DNA from 2 places in the Sphingomonas sp. SORGH_AS_0879 genome. Region 2 is predicted to be linked to the other one. Evidence: riboswitches for the same ligand, from Rfam matches in the RefSeq annotation. Region 2 holds a riboswitch; the other holds the start of a gene.
What was found. A riboswitch is a leader RNA that binds a small molecule or an ion and turns the genes downstream of it on or off. The one in region 2 is predicted to bind cobalamin.

Region 1 (5,258 bases), 570 kb from region 2:
GTCGAACACATTGTTGACGTTGACCGACAGGCCCAGCCGCTGGTTCACCTCATAGCCCGCGCGCAGATCGACCACGGCATAGGCCCCCTGCCGGACGATGGTGGAGGGCACGAACGCCCCTTGCGCGTTGCGGGTCGCCGCCGCGCCGCCATAGGTCTCGCTGAACCAGGTCATCCCGCCGCCCAGGCTGGCCCCCTGGAGCACGCCGCCCTGCGGCTTGTAGTTGGTGAACAGCTTGACCATATGCTCGGGGATGATCGGGGTCAGGGTCAGCCCCTCGACCACCGGATTGATGTCGGAGAGATATTTGGTGCGGGTCAGGCTGTAGCCGCCATTGATCCGCCAGCCCGGCAGGATCTCGCCCGATGCCTCCGCCTCGATGCCGCGTGCGCGGACCTTGCCGAGCTGATAGACGATGAGCAGGTTGTCGGGGTCGTTGATCGTGCGGTTGCGCTGCGTGATCTGATAGGCCGCGGCGGACAGCAACAGGCGCTTGTCCATCAGGGCCAGTTTGGTCCCTGCCTCATATTGGTCGCCGACCAGCGGCTCGATCGGGCGTCCGTCGGGGCGCTGGCGGCCGCCCGAGCTGACCGGACTGAAGCTGTCGGCATAGCTGGCATAGACGTTCCAGTCGCCGGTCACGTCCCACACCGCGCCCGCATAGGGGGTGAAGCGGCCGTTGAAGCCATAGCGGGTCGGGGCCGGGATCGTGCCCGAGGCGACCAGCAGGGTACGGATCGTCGTGTCCCACCACGTCACGCGCCCGCCGCCGGTCAGGGTCAGGCCCGCGACCGGGCTGAGCCGCATCTGGCCGTAAATGCCATATTGCTCCACGTCGGTCGCGCTGCCGCCATAGACCTGGGTGACGAAGCGGTTGGTGCCCGGCACGCGATAGGGCGCCGAGGGGCCATAGGGGTTCAGCGCCGGTTCGGGCGGCGAGACGGGATCGAAGACGTTGATCGTCGCAAAGTTCGACAGGCGGGTATAATAGGAGGTGCCCGAGCTGGCCTGATAATCCCAACCCAGGATCAGCGTCTGGTCGCGGCCGAAAAGCGGAAAACTGCCGATCGCATTGAAGTCGAAGGCGCGGGTCTGTTGCTTGCTGTCGCCGCGATAGGCGATCTGGTTGGTGACGCCCTGATTGGCGGCGGTCACCGGCTGGCTGCCGATATAGCTGTAGATGTCGATGCGATCGACATCGGTATAGAGCCCGGTCGCGCGCAGCGTCCAGCGGTCGCTGACCCGGTGCGCCAGTTCGGCGAACCCGCTCCACGTCCTGGATTCGAACCGGTTCCAGTCCGCACCCAGATAGGTGGAGCGATCGACCGACAGCAGTCGCCCGTCGCTACCGTCGCTGCCGCCCGCATAGCCGGGCAGGCCCGACTGTATCGCGGGGCGGAAGCGGTCGTAATTGCCCCCGACCGTCAGGGTGGTGCGCTCGCCGATCTTGAGCGCGCCCGTGGCATAGGCGGCGACGCGGTTGCGGTGCGCGGTGTCGAAGAACTGGTCCTGATCCTGGCCCATGACCCCGAAGCGGAACCCCAGCCGCTCGCTGGCGGGGAGCGACGCGTCCAGCTCCAGCCGGACATTGTCGAAGCTGCCCAGCCCCGCCACCGCCTGCACCCGCGCGGTGTCGAGCGGACGCTTGCGGACCAGGTTGATGCTGCCCGCCGGATTGCCCGCGCCGCTGAACAGCCCTGCGGGACCGCGCAGCACCTCGACCCGGTCATAGAAGAACAGGTCGGGCACCACGGCGGGGAAGGCGAGGGCGAAGGTCGGGACGCCGTCGATCAGGTAATTGTTGATCGCGAAACCGCGCGAGAAATAGGACGGGTCCTCGCTGCCCACGCCGTTGACGGTGATGCCGTTGGTCGCGGTCAGCGCATCTTCCAGCGTGAACAGATTCTGCGCCTCGATCTGGTCGCGCTCGATCACCGTGACGGTGTTGGGAATGTCCTTGAGCGGGGTCACGGTCTTGCCGACCTCGCGGCCATAGCTTTTGCCAAGCACGACGATGTCGTTGCCGGTCTGGTCCCCCGCGCCATTGTCGGTCGACGGCGTGGCACGGTCCGCGACGATGGGCCGGGCCCCCTCGGCCAGCGCCGGTGCCGCCACCCCCGACAGAGCGAGCGCAAGCGTCTTCAATGCCGAACCAGCCAGCATGTTGTTCCCCAATCTTCTATTGATATGCAGTCGCAATAGTCATGAGGTGCGCGGGCGTAAACCCCCATCATGACAAAATCATCATCTTGGGGTCGGCGGGTCAGCGGCGGCGGCGCGTCTTTCCGCCGGAGGGGGCCATGTCTTCGGGCGGTTCGCCGGACTCGACCAGCTCGACGACCTCGAACGCATAGCCGAGCCAGCCCCGCTGGCGCATCGCCTCGGCCATGGCGGCATCGTTCGCCTTGGCGTCCTTGCGCGACTTGGCATGGCCCCAGAAGACTTCGGTACGACCACCGCCCAGATCGGCGACGATCCGCCAATAATGCGTGAAGGGCGCGGCGGTCGGGCCGATCGTCTTCACATAGCCATCGGCCATGGTCGCGGTCAGATAGCGGGTCTTGCGTGCCATCACGCCGCCATAGCGCGGTTCGGCGCCATGCTCATCACCCTTGACGCCGCTGCCGCCAGGCCCCTACCGATGCGACGCCGGAATAATCCGGCAATGATCGCGCCGGTTCTCCCGACAAGGGGGATTAAAAGGGAACGCGGTGAGGGCGGGCGACCGCCCGAATCCGGGGCTGTCCCTGCAACTGTAAGCGGTGAGCGGATACGCACGGGGCGGCGATGGCCGGTCCAGCCACTGGGGTGACCTGGGAAGGCGCGTATGCCGCGATGACCCGTGAGCCAGGAGACCTGCCGGCGTCAGGTCGCTCATGCCCGGTCCAGGGGATGGCCGAGGCTAAGGTCTTTTCCGACGAGCGACGCCAACGATGGCGGAGGCGCAATGGTTTGCCATGGCGAGTGCGGAAGAGCGTCCAGTACGCATGGCATCCGGCCGTTCGGAGACGAACGGAAAAGCCTCGGCTTGTTTGCGACGAGACGCTATGGGCAATTGTATGTTATATCATTACAGATTCGGAGCGGTCCATCTGGGCCTGTGGGGTGGCGCGGCGCTTGTCCTGGGGACGGGACCCGCCTGGGCGCAAAAGGTAGAGGGGCAGGGGGCGGATGCCACCGTGCTGGTCGTCGGCACACGCGATAAACAGGCGCTGGATACGCCCAATGCGACGGGCAGTCGGCTGGGCCTGACGCCGCTGGAGACGCCGGCCAGCATCGCTTCGGTCGACGGTGACACGATCCGTGCGCGGGGCGACCTGTCGATCGTCGAGGCGACCACGCGCGCGCCGGGCATCGCCAGCGTCGCCAATCCCGGCAATGGCGGCACCGCCTTGTCGGCGCGGGGATTTTCGGGGCAGGGATCGGTGCTGCAACTGATCGACGGGGTGCGGCTGTTCCCGGCGGCGGGGACGATCACCTTCCCGACCGACCCCTGGATGGTCGAGCGGATCGACGTGCTGAGCGGTCCCGCCTCGGTCCTTTATGGACAGGGCGCGCTGGGTGGTGCGGTCAATGTCGTGATGCGTAAGCCGACCGCGCAGACCCATGGCCAGGCCGAGATCGGCTATGGCGCACAGGACAATGTCCGCGCCGCCGCCGGGATCGGTGGACCGTTGGGGGAGACGCTGGGCTACCGCGTCGATGCCAGCTATCGCCGTTCGGACGGCTATGTCGATCGCGGGCATTCGGACAGCGTCGCCTTGTCGGGGACGCTGAAATGGACGCCCTCGCCGATGTTCGCGGTCACGGTGCGGGGCGATCATGGCGACCAGCGGCCGATCGGTTATTTCGGGACGCCGCTGATCGACGGGCGGCTCGACCTTCGGGTACGCGACCGCAACTATAATGTCGGTGATGGGCGGATGCGGTTCCGCGACGACCGCGCCTCGGTCCAGATCGATTGGACGCCGAGTGCGGTGATCAGCCTGTCCAACATCGCCTATTATCTGACCAGCGATCGCTTCTGGCGCAATCTGGAGACCTATTGCTGGGTCGCGGCGAGCGGCAGTTGCGCGGGCGGTTCGACGGGAACGCCCGGCACGATCCGGCGCAGCAGCAATTACGGCATCCGTCACGACCAGACCCAATGGGGCGATCAGGCGAGCGTGACGTGGCGGACCGGCCTCGCTCCCGGTATCGCCAACGCGCTGGTGGTGGGCGGGGAGGCCAATCTGGTCCGCTTCACCCATGAGAACGACTTCGGGTCGGACGCGCAAGTCGATGCGGTCGATCCCTTCGTCTTCGATCCCGGCCGCTTCCTCGATACGCAGGGGATCGCGCCCCGATACCGCACCCGCACGACCGCGCTGGCGGTCTTTGCCGAGGACCGGGTGACGCTGGGGGCGAAATGGTCGGTGATCGGCGGCTTCCGCTATGAGGAGAATCAGGTCCGTCGCTGGGCCATCGCCTATCCGGGCGGGACGCGGACCGACAGCTTCGTCTTCGAAAAGACCTTCCGCAATGCGACCTGGCGGGCGGGCGTCGTCTATCAACCGGTGCCGACCCTGTCGCTCTATGCCCAATATGCCACCGGCGTCGATCCGCTGGGCACGTTGACCACGGTGTCGACCGGGCAGGTGGCATTCAGCAACGCGCGCGGCCATCAGGTCGAGGCGGGGGCCAAATGGCTATTCCTGGGTGGCCGGGGCAGCGCGACGCTGGCGGCCTATCGGATCGTGAAGACCGGGCTGCTGGCGCAGCGTACCCTGTCGAGCCCCGTCGAGCAGGTGGGGCAGCGATCGGCCCAGGGAATCGAGGCGGCGGTGTCGGTCGATCTGCCACGAGGATTCGGGATCGACGCCAACGGCACGGTCCTGGATGCGCGGTTCGACGATTTCCGGTCGAGCGGCGTCGACTATACCGGCCGCACCCCGCCGAACGTGCCCGAGACGCTGGGCAATCTCTGGCTGCGCTGGGATGCATCGGCCAAGGTGCAGGCGCGGGCCGGGCTGCGTTATGTGGGGCCGCGCTTCTCGGACAATGGCAATGTCTTTCGCATACCCGGCTATGCGACGGTGGACGGCACCCTGTCCTATACGCTGAGCCCGCGCCTCGCGCTCGACCTGCGGGTCTATAACCTGTTCGACAAGGCCTATGCGGTCACCGCCTATGGCGACCAGCAATGGCTATTGGGGCGGCCGCGCGCGCTGGACATGGGCATCCGTGCGGCGTTCTGACCGTGCGTGGGGAAGGTCGGC
Region 2 (5,258 bases):
ATCGCCAATATGGGCTTCGCGCGCGCGGCGAGGGTGCCGGTGGTGCTGGCGGGGGATATCGACCGGGGCGGGGTGATCGCCTCGCTGGTCGGGACGAAAGCCGTGATCGACCCAGAGGATGCCGCGATGATCCGGGGTTTCCTGGTCAACAAGTTTCGCGGCGACCCGGCGCTGTTCGCCGATGGCTTGGGCGTGATCGCGCAGCATACCGGCTGGCGCTCGCTGGGGCTGATCCCGTGGCTGGCGGATGCCGCGCGCCTGCCCAGCGAGGATGCGGTGGTGCTGGAACGGTCGCGCGCCGGGGCCGGGGGGCAGGTGGTGATCGCCTGTCCGATCACGCCGCGCATCGCCAATTTCGACGATCTCGATCCGCTAAGGCTGGAGCCGCAGGTCGACCTCGTCATGGTCCGCCCCGGCGAGCCGATCCCCGATGCGGCGATGATCGTGCTGGCGGGGTCCAAGGCGACGATCGCCGACCTCGCCTTCATCCGCGCGCAGGGTTGGGATATCGACATCGCGGCGCATCATCGGCGCGGGCGGCCGGTGCTGGGGCTGTGCGGCGGATACCAGATGCTGGGGCGGAGCGTCGCGGACCCGGACGGGATCGAGGGGCCGGCGGGCCGGGTCGATGGCCTGGGGCTGCTGAACGTGGAGACGGTGCTGACCGGCGAGAAGACCGTTCGCCCCGTCACCGGCGAGGCGCTCGGGGCGGGCTTTTCGGGATATGAGATCCACCTGGGGCGCACGAACGGCCCCGACACCCTCCGGCCCATCGGGCATCTGGCCGATGGCCGGGCGGAGGGCGCGATGAGCGCCGATGGGCTGGTTGCGGGCAGCTATATCCACGGTCTGCTGGGTGAAGCGGCGCAGCGCGCGGCGTGGCTCGCGCGGATCGGGGTGGAGGGGGCGGGGCCGGATCACCGGGCCGATATGGACGAAGCGCTCGACGCCATCGCCGCCACGCTGGAGGCGCATGTCGATGGCGACGCGCTGCTGCGGATCGCTCAGGGCAGGGAATAGAGCGCGGCGGCGAGGAGGAGGGCGGTCTCGGTCCATTCGATCCCCGCGCCATGCACGTCGCCGGTCATCCCGCCCAGCTTGCGCCGGAACCAGAGGAAGAGCGCACCGATGGCGAGCGGCAGGGCGGCCAGCGGCGGCCAGAAGGCAATGATCGCGGTGACGACGACGCCCGAGAGGATCAGGTCGAAGGGACGCACCGCCCGCGCCACCATCGCCCCCAGGCCGCCGGGTCGGAGCGGCGGGAGGAACCGGGCCCAGACCAACGGCCCGATCCGCGCCGCCGCCGGGATCAGCGCGATCCATGTCCAGCCTTCGGGCGGCACGCGGTGGAGCAGCACCAGCTTGGCGAGCAACTGCATCACCAGCGCCACCACCCCGAAGCTGCCGATATGTGGATCGGCCATCACCGACAGCAGCCGCGACCGGTCGCCATGCGCCGCGCCCAGCCCGTCGCTGACATCCGCCAGCCCGTCCAGATGCAGTGCCCCCGTCACCCAGACCCAGGCGATCAGCGCCGCCAGTGCCCCGATCCACGGATCGACCCGCGCCCCCAGCCAGCCCGCGCCCGCGACGATCACCCCGATAGCCAAGCCCGCCACCGGATAGAGCCGGATCGCCCGCGCGAAATCCTCGGAATCCGCCTCCACCCGCGGCATGGGCAGGCGGGTCAGGAAGCCCAGCGCGACGACCAGCGTCCTCATGTCGTGACCAGCCCGGTCACCTGCGCCGTGCGCGGCACGCCGTCCCACACTTCCAGTGTCAACAGGCTGGCATAGGGCAGGGCGAAGGCCCAGACGGCGCGGAAGTCGAAGCCGCACAGCACATGCAAGGCGGCGCGCATCGCCCCGCCATGGGTGACGATCAGCGTCGGTTCGGGGCGCAACTCGGCCAGGGTTCCCGCGACCCGCGCCACCAGATCGGACCAGCGCTCGCCGCCGGGGGGCGGTGCGGCGTCGGGGTCATGCCAGAAACGATCGAGCGCGGCCCGGTCGATCGCGTCGGGGGCCAGTCCGTCCCAGTCGCCAAAGTCCAGTTCGCGCCAGCGGGGATCGATTTCGGCCGGGCCGATCGCCTCGGCGCAGGCGCGGGCTCTCGACAGGTCGGAGCCGATCCGCCGCACGACCTCCACCCCGCGCGCCCGGTCGACACAGGCGGCGATGCCCCGTGCCGTCGCCGGGCTGTCGGTGCGTCCCAGCATCCGCCCCGTCAGTTCGGGCTCGCCGTGACGAAGCAGATGGAGGCGGAACCCGGTCACGCGGTGGCGACCCCCGCTTCGGCAAAGGTCGCCATGCCGTCATGCGCGGCCAGCGCCGATCGGATCACCTGCACCGCCACCGCCGCGCCGCTACCCTCGCCCAGCCGCATGTCGAGCGACAGGATCGGCGTCAGCCCCAGCCGGTCGAGCAGTCGGACATGCCCCGGCTCGGCCGAACAATGGCCCGCCAGGCAATGGGCGGCGATGCCGGGATTGGCGAAAGCGAGCGGGGCGATCGCGGCGGTGCCGATGAAGCCATCCAGCACGATGGGTACGCGCTTCGCCCGCGCGGCCAGCACCGCGCCCGCGATCGCCGCAATCTCCCGCCCGCCCAGATGGCGCAGGATTTCAAAGGCGCTGCCCAGATGGTCGCGGTGCAGGGACAGGCCATCGGCCACGGCGACAGCCTTGCGCGACAGGCCTTGCGCATCGACGCCGGTGCCGGGGCCGACCCAGTCGGACGCATCGCCTCCAAAACTGGCGGCGGCGAGCGCGGCGGCGGGGGTGGTGTTGCCGATCCCCATCTCGCCCAGCACCAGCAGGTCGGCATCGCCCACCGCTTCGGCCCCGGCGTTCAGCGCGGCGAGGCATTCCGCCTCGCTCATCGCCGGTGCGGTGGTGAAGTCCATGGTGGGCCGGTCGAGATCGAGTGGCACCACCGACAGTGCCAGCCCCGCCGCCGCCGCCAGCGCGTTGATCGCGGCCCCTCCGGCGGCGAAATTGGCGACCATCTGCGCGGTCACCTCCGCCGGAAAGGCGCTGACCCCGCGCGCGACGACGCCGTGATTCCCGGCGAAGATGACGGCGCGGCCCCGTTCGATCCGGGGACGCTCGCGGCCTTGCCATCCGGCGAGGAAGATCGCGATCTCCTCCAACCGGCCCAGCGAGCCGGGGGGCTTGGTCAACTGGCCCTGCCGTGCCGTCGCGGCGTCGCGGGCGGCCGCATCGGGTTCGGGCAAGGTGGCCAGTGTCGCCTCGAACGCGGCGACGGTGGGGAAAGCCTTCATTCGACGACGAATCCTTCGGGCGGCGTGCGGGTGAGGAAATGGCCCTTCACCCCTTGCGGCCATTGCTTGTACGGCACCTGCCCCCAGTCGCTGGCGGCATAGGCCCGCGCATAGTCCAGGATGGCGCGGGCGGCATCGTCATCGGGGGCGAACTTGCCCATGACATAGCCGACCTTGCCGGGGCAGCGCAGATGGACGGTGCAGAAGGACTGGCAGGCGAACAGGCAGGGCATCTCCTCGACCGCCACCTCGGCATAAGCGGGGTCGGACGCCTGGACGCGGCGCAACGCCTCGACCAGCAGCGCGCCGCCGCGCTTGCCCTCGTCATTCTCGCGCACGTCGTCGGACAGGCGACAGGTGTTGCAGGCGACCACGGCGGGGCCGTTGGTGGCGGGTTTCAGCATGGGAAGGACTCGGTCACGGGGCATTCTCCACAAAGCGCCGTCGCCCGCGCGAGGGGAAACCCCCGTCCGTCCGGCACACCCTGACCGGTCGAAGGACGACCGCGACGGGCAGGTCTCCTGGCTCGCGGGTCGGGGCCGGTCCGCCGCCTTCTCGGGGGTGTTCTGCCCCCAATGGCGTGATGGCGAACGGCTCGCCGCTTACAGTTGCAGGGGCAGCCGGGGCATCGCACCCCATTCCCTTTTCATCCCCCGCCAAGGGGAACCTGTCGCGGGAGGAGCGATAGGCGTGTGGAGGAGGGGAGGCAATTCTTTCCTTCCGGCCCCTTCCTCCTCTTTTCCACCCCGGCGCAGGCCGGGGTCCAGGCGCCGTTCGCGATGTGGTGCGCTCCATTGTGCGCCGAAACTGGACCCCGGCCTGCGCCGGGGTGGTGCGCACGATATGCGGAAGAAAGTCACTCCTCGCCGCGCAGAGCCTTCAGGAAGAACGCATATTGCCGCCGCATGGCATACGCGACCGGGCCGGTGGAGCGCCCGGCGGTATGCTCGCCGCCGGGGACGACCAGCAGGTCGAAATCCTTGTCCGCCTTGATCAGCGCATCGACGACCTGCGTCGTGCTGGCGGGATCGACGTTGGAATCCTGCTCGCCGACGACCAGCATCAGCTTGCCCTGCAACTGGTGGGCATGGACCACGCCCGAGGCGTCCAGGTAACTCCGGTCGACCGGATAGCCGAGCCATTGTTCGTTCCAGTCGATCTTGTCCATCCGGTTGTCGAAACACCCGGCATAGGCGACCCCGGCCTTGTAGAATTCGGGGTGGAAGAGCAGCGCGTTCAGCGTGCTCTGCCCGCCCGCCGAGCCGCCATAGATGCCGACGCGGGTGATATCGGCGGCGGGGTCCTTGGCGTTCAGCGCCTTCATCCAGGCGATGCGATCGGGAAAGCCGCTATCGGCCAGGTTCTTCCACGCGACGTCGTGAAAGGCCTTGGAGCGGTTGGCGGTGCCCATGCCGTCGATCATCACGACGACGAAGCCCAGATCGGCGAGCTGCTGCATCCCCATGACCTTGTCGCCGCCGGAGAAGGCACCGAACGGCCAGAAGCCCTTGGGCACGAAACTGTCGTGCGGCCCGGCATAGATGTTCTCGATCACCGGATAGCGCCTGGCCGGGTCATAGTCGCGCGGGCGGACGACCAGGCCGTAGATATCGGTCTTGCCGTCGCGGCCCTTGGCGGTGAAGCGTTCGGGCGGGCGGAACCCGGCGGCGGTCAGCGCGGTGATGTCGCCCTTTTCCAGCGTCTGGATCAGGTGGCCATCGCGGGCGTCACGCCATTCCATCGTCTCCGGCAGGTCGGTGCGGGAGAAGACGTCGACGTAAGTGGTCATGTCGGGAGAGAAGCGGACTTCGTGAGTCGCATTCTCGCGCGTCAAGCGGGTCAGGTTGCGGCCATCGAAATCGACCCGGAACCAGTGTTTGTAATAGGGGTCTTCGCCGGGGACGAAGCCGCTGGCCGAGAACCAGATTTGCCGCTTTTCGTCATCGACGTGTCCGATGTCGCGGACCAGCCAATGG

Region 1: linked by a shared signal. The riboswitch ahead of QE379_RS19490 (TonB-dependent siderophore receptor) and the one ahead of QE379_RS16985 (DUF1636 domain-containing protein) in region 2 are both predicted to bind cobalamin.

Annotation. Positions count from the first base shown of each region.
Region 1 covers NZ_JAUTBJ010000002.1:4,204,280-4,209,537, reverse strand. The annotation lists gene QE379_RS19500 (TonB-dependent siderophore receptor) at 1-2,145, opposite strand, end outside; gene QE379_RS19495 (hypothetical protein) at 2,264-2,572, opposite strand; cobalamin riboswitch at 2,659-2,879, shown strand; gene QE379_RS19490 (TonB-dependent siderophore receptor) at 3,060-5,237, shown strand.
Region 2 covers NZ_JAUTBJ010000002.1:3,633,692-3,638,949, reverse strand. The annotation lists gene QE379_RS17005 (cobyric acid synthase) at 1-1,020, shown strand, start outside; gene cobS (adenosylcobinamide-GDP ribazoletransferase) at 1,005-1,721, opposite strand; gene QE379_RS16995 (histidine phosphatase family protein) at 1,718-2,275, opposite strand; gene cobT (nicotinate-nucleotide--dimethylbenzimidazole phosphoribosyltransferase) at 2,272-3,282, opposite strand; gene QE379_RS16985 (DUF1636 domain-containing protein) at 3,279-3,686, opposite strand; cobalamin riboswitch at 3,776-3,968, opposite strand; gene QE379_RS16980 (S9 family peptidase) at 4,139-5,258, opposite strand, start outside.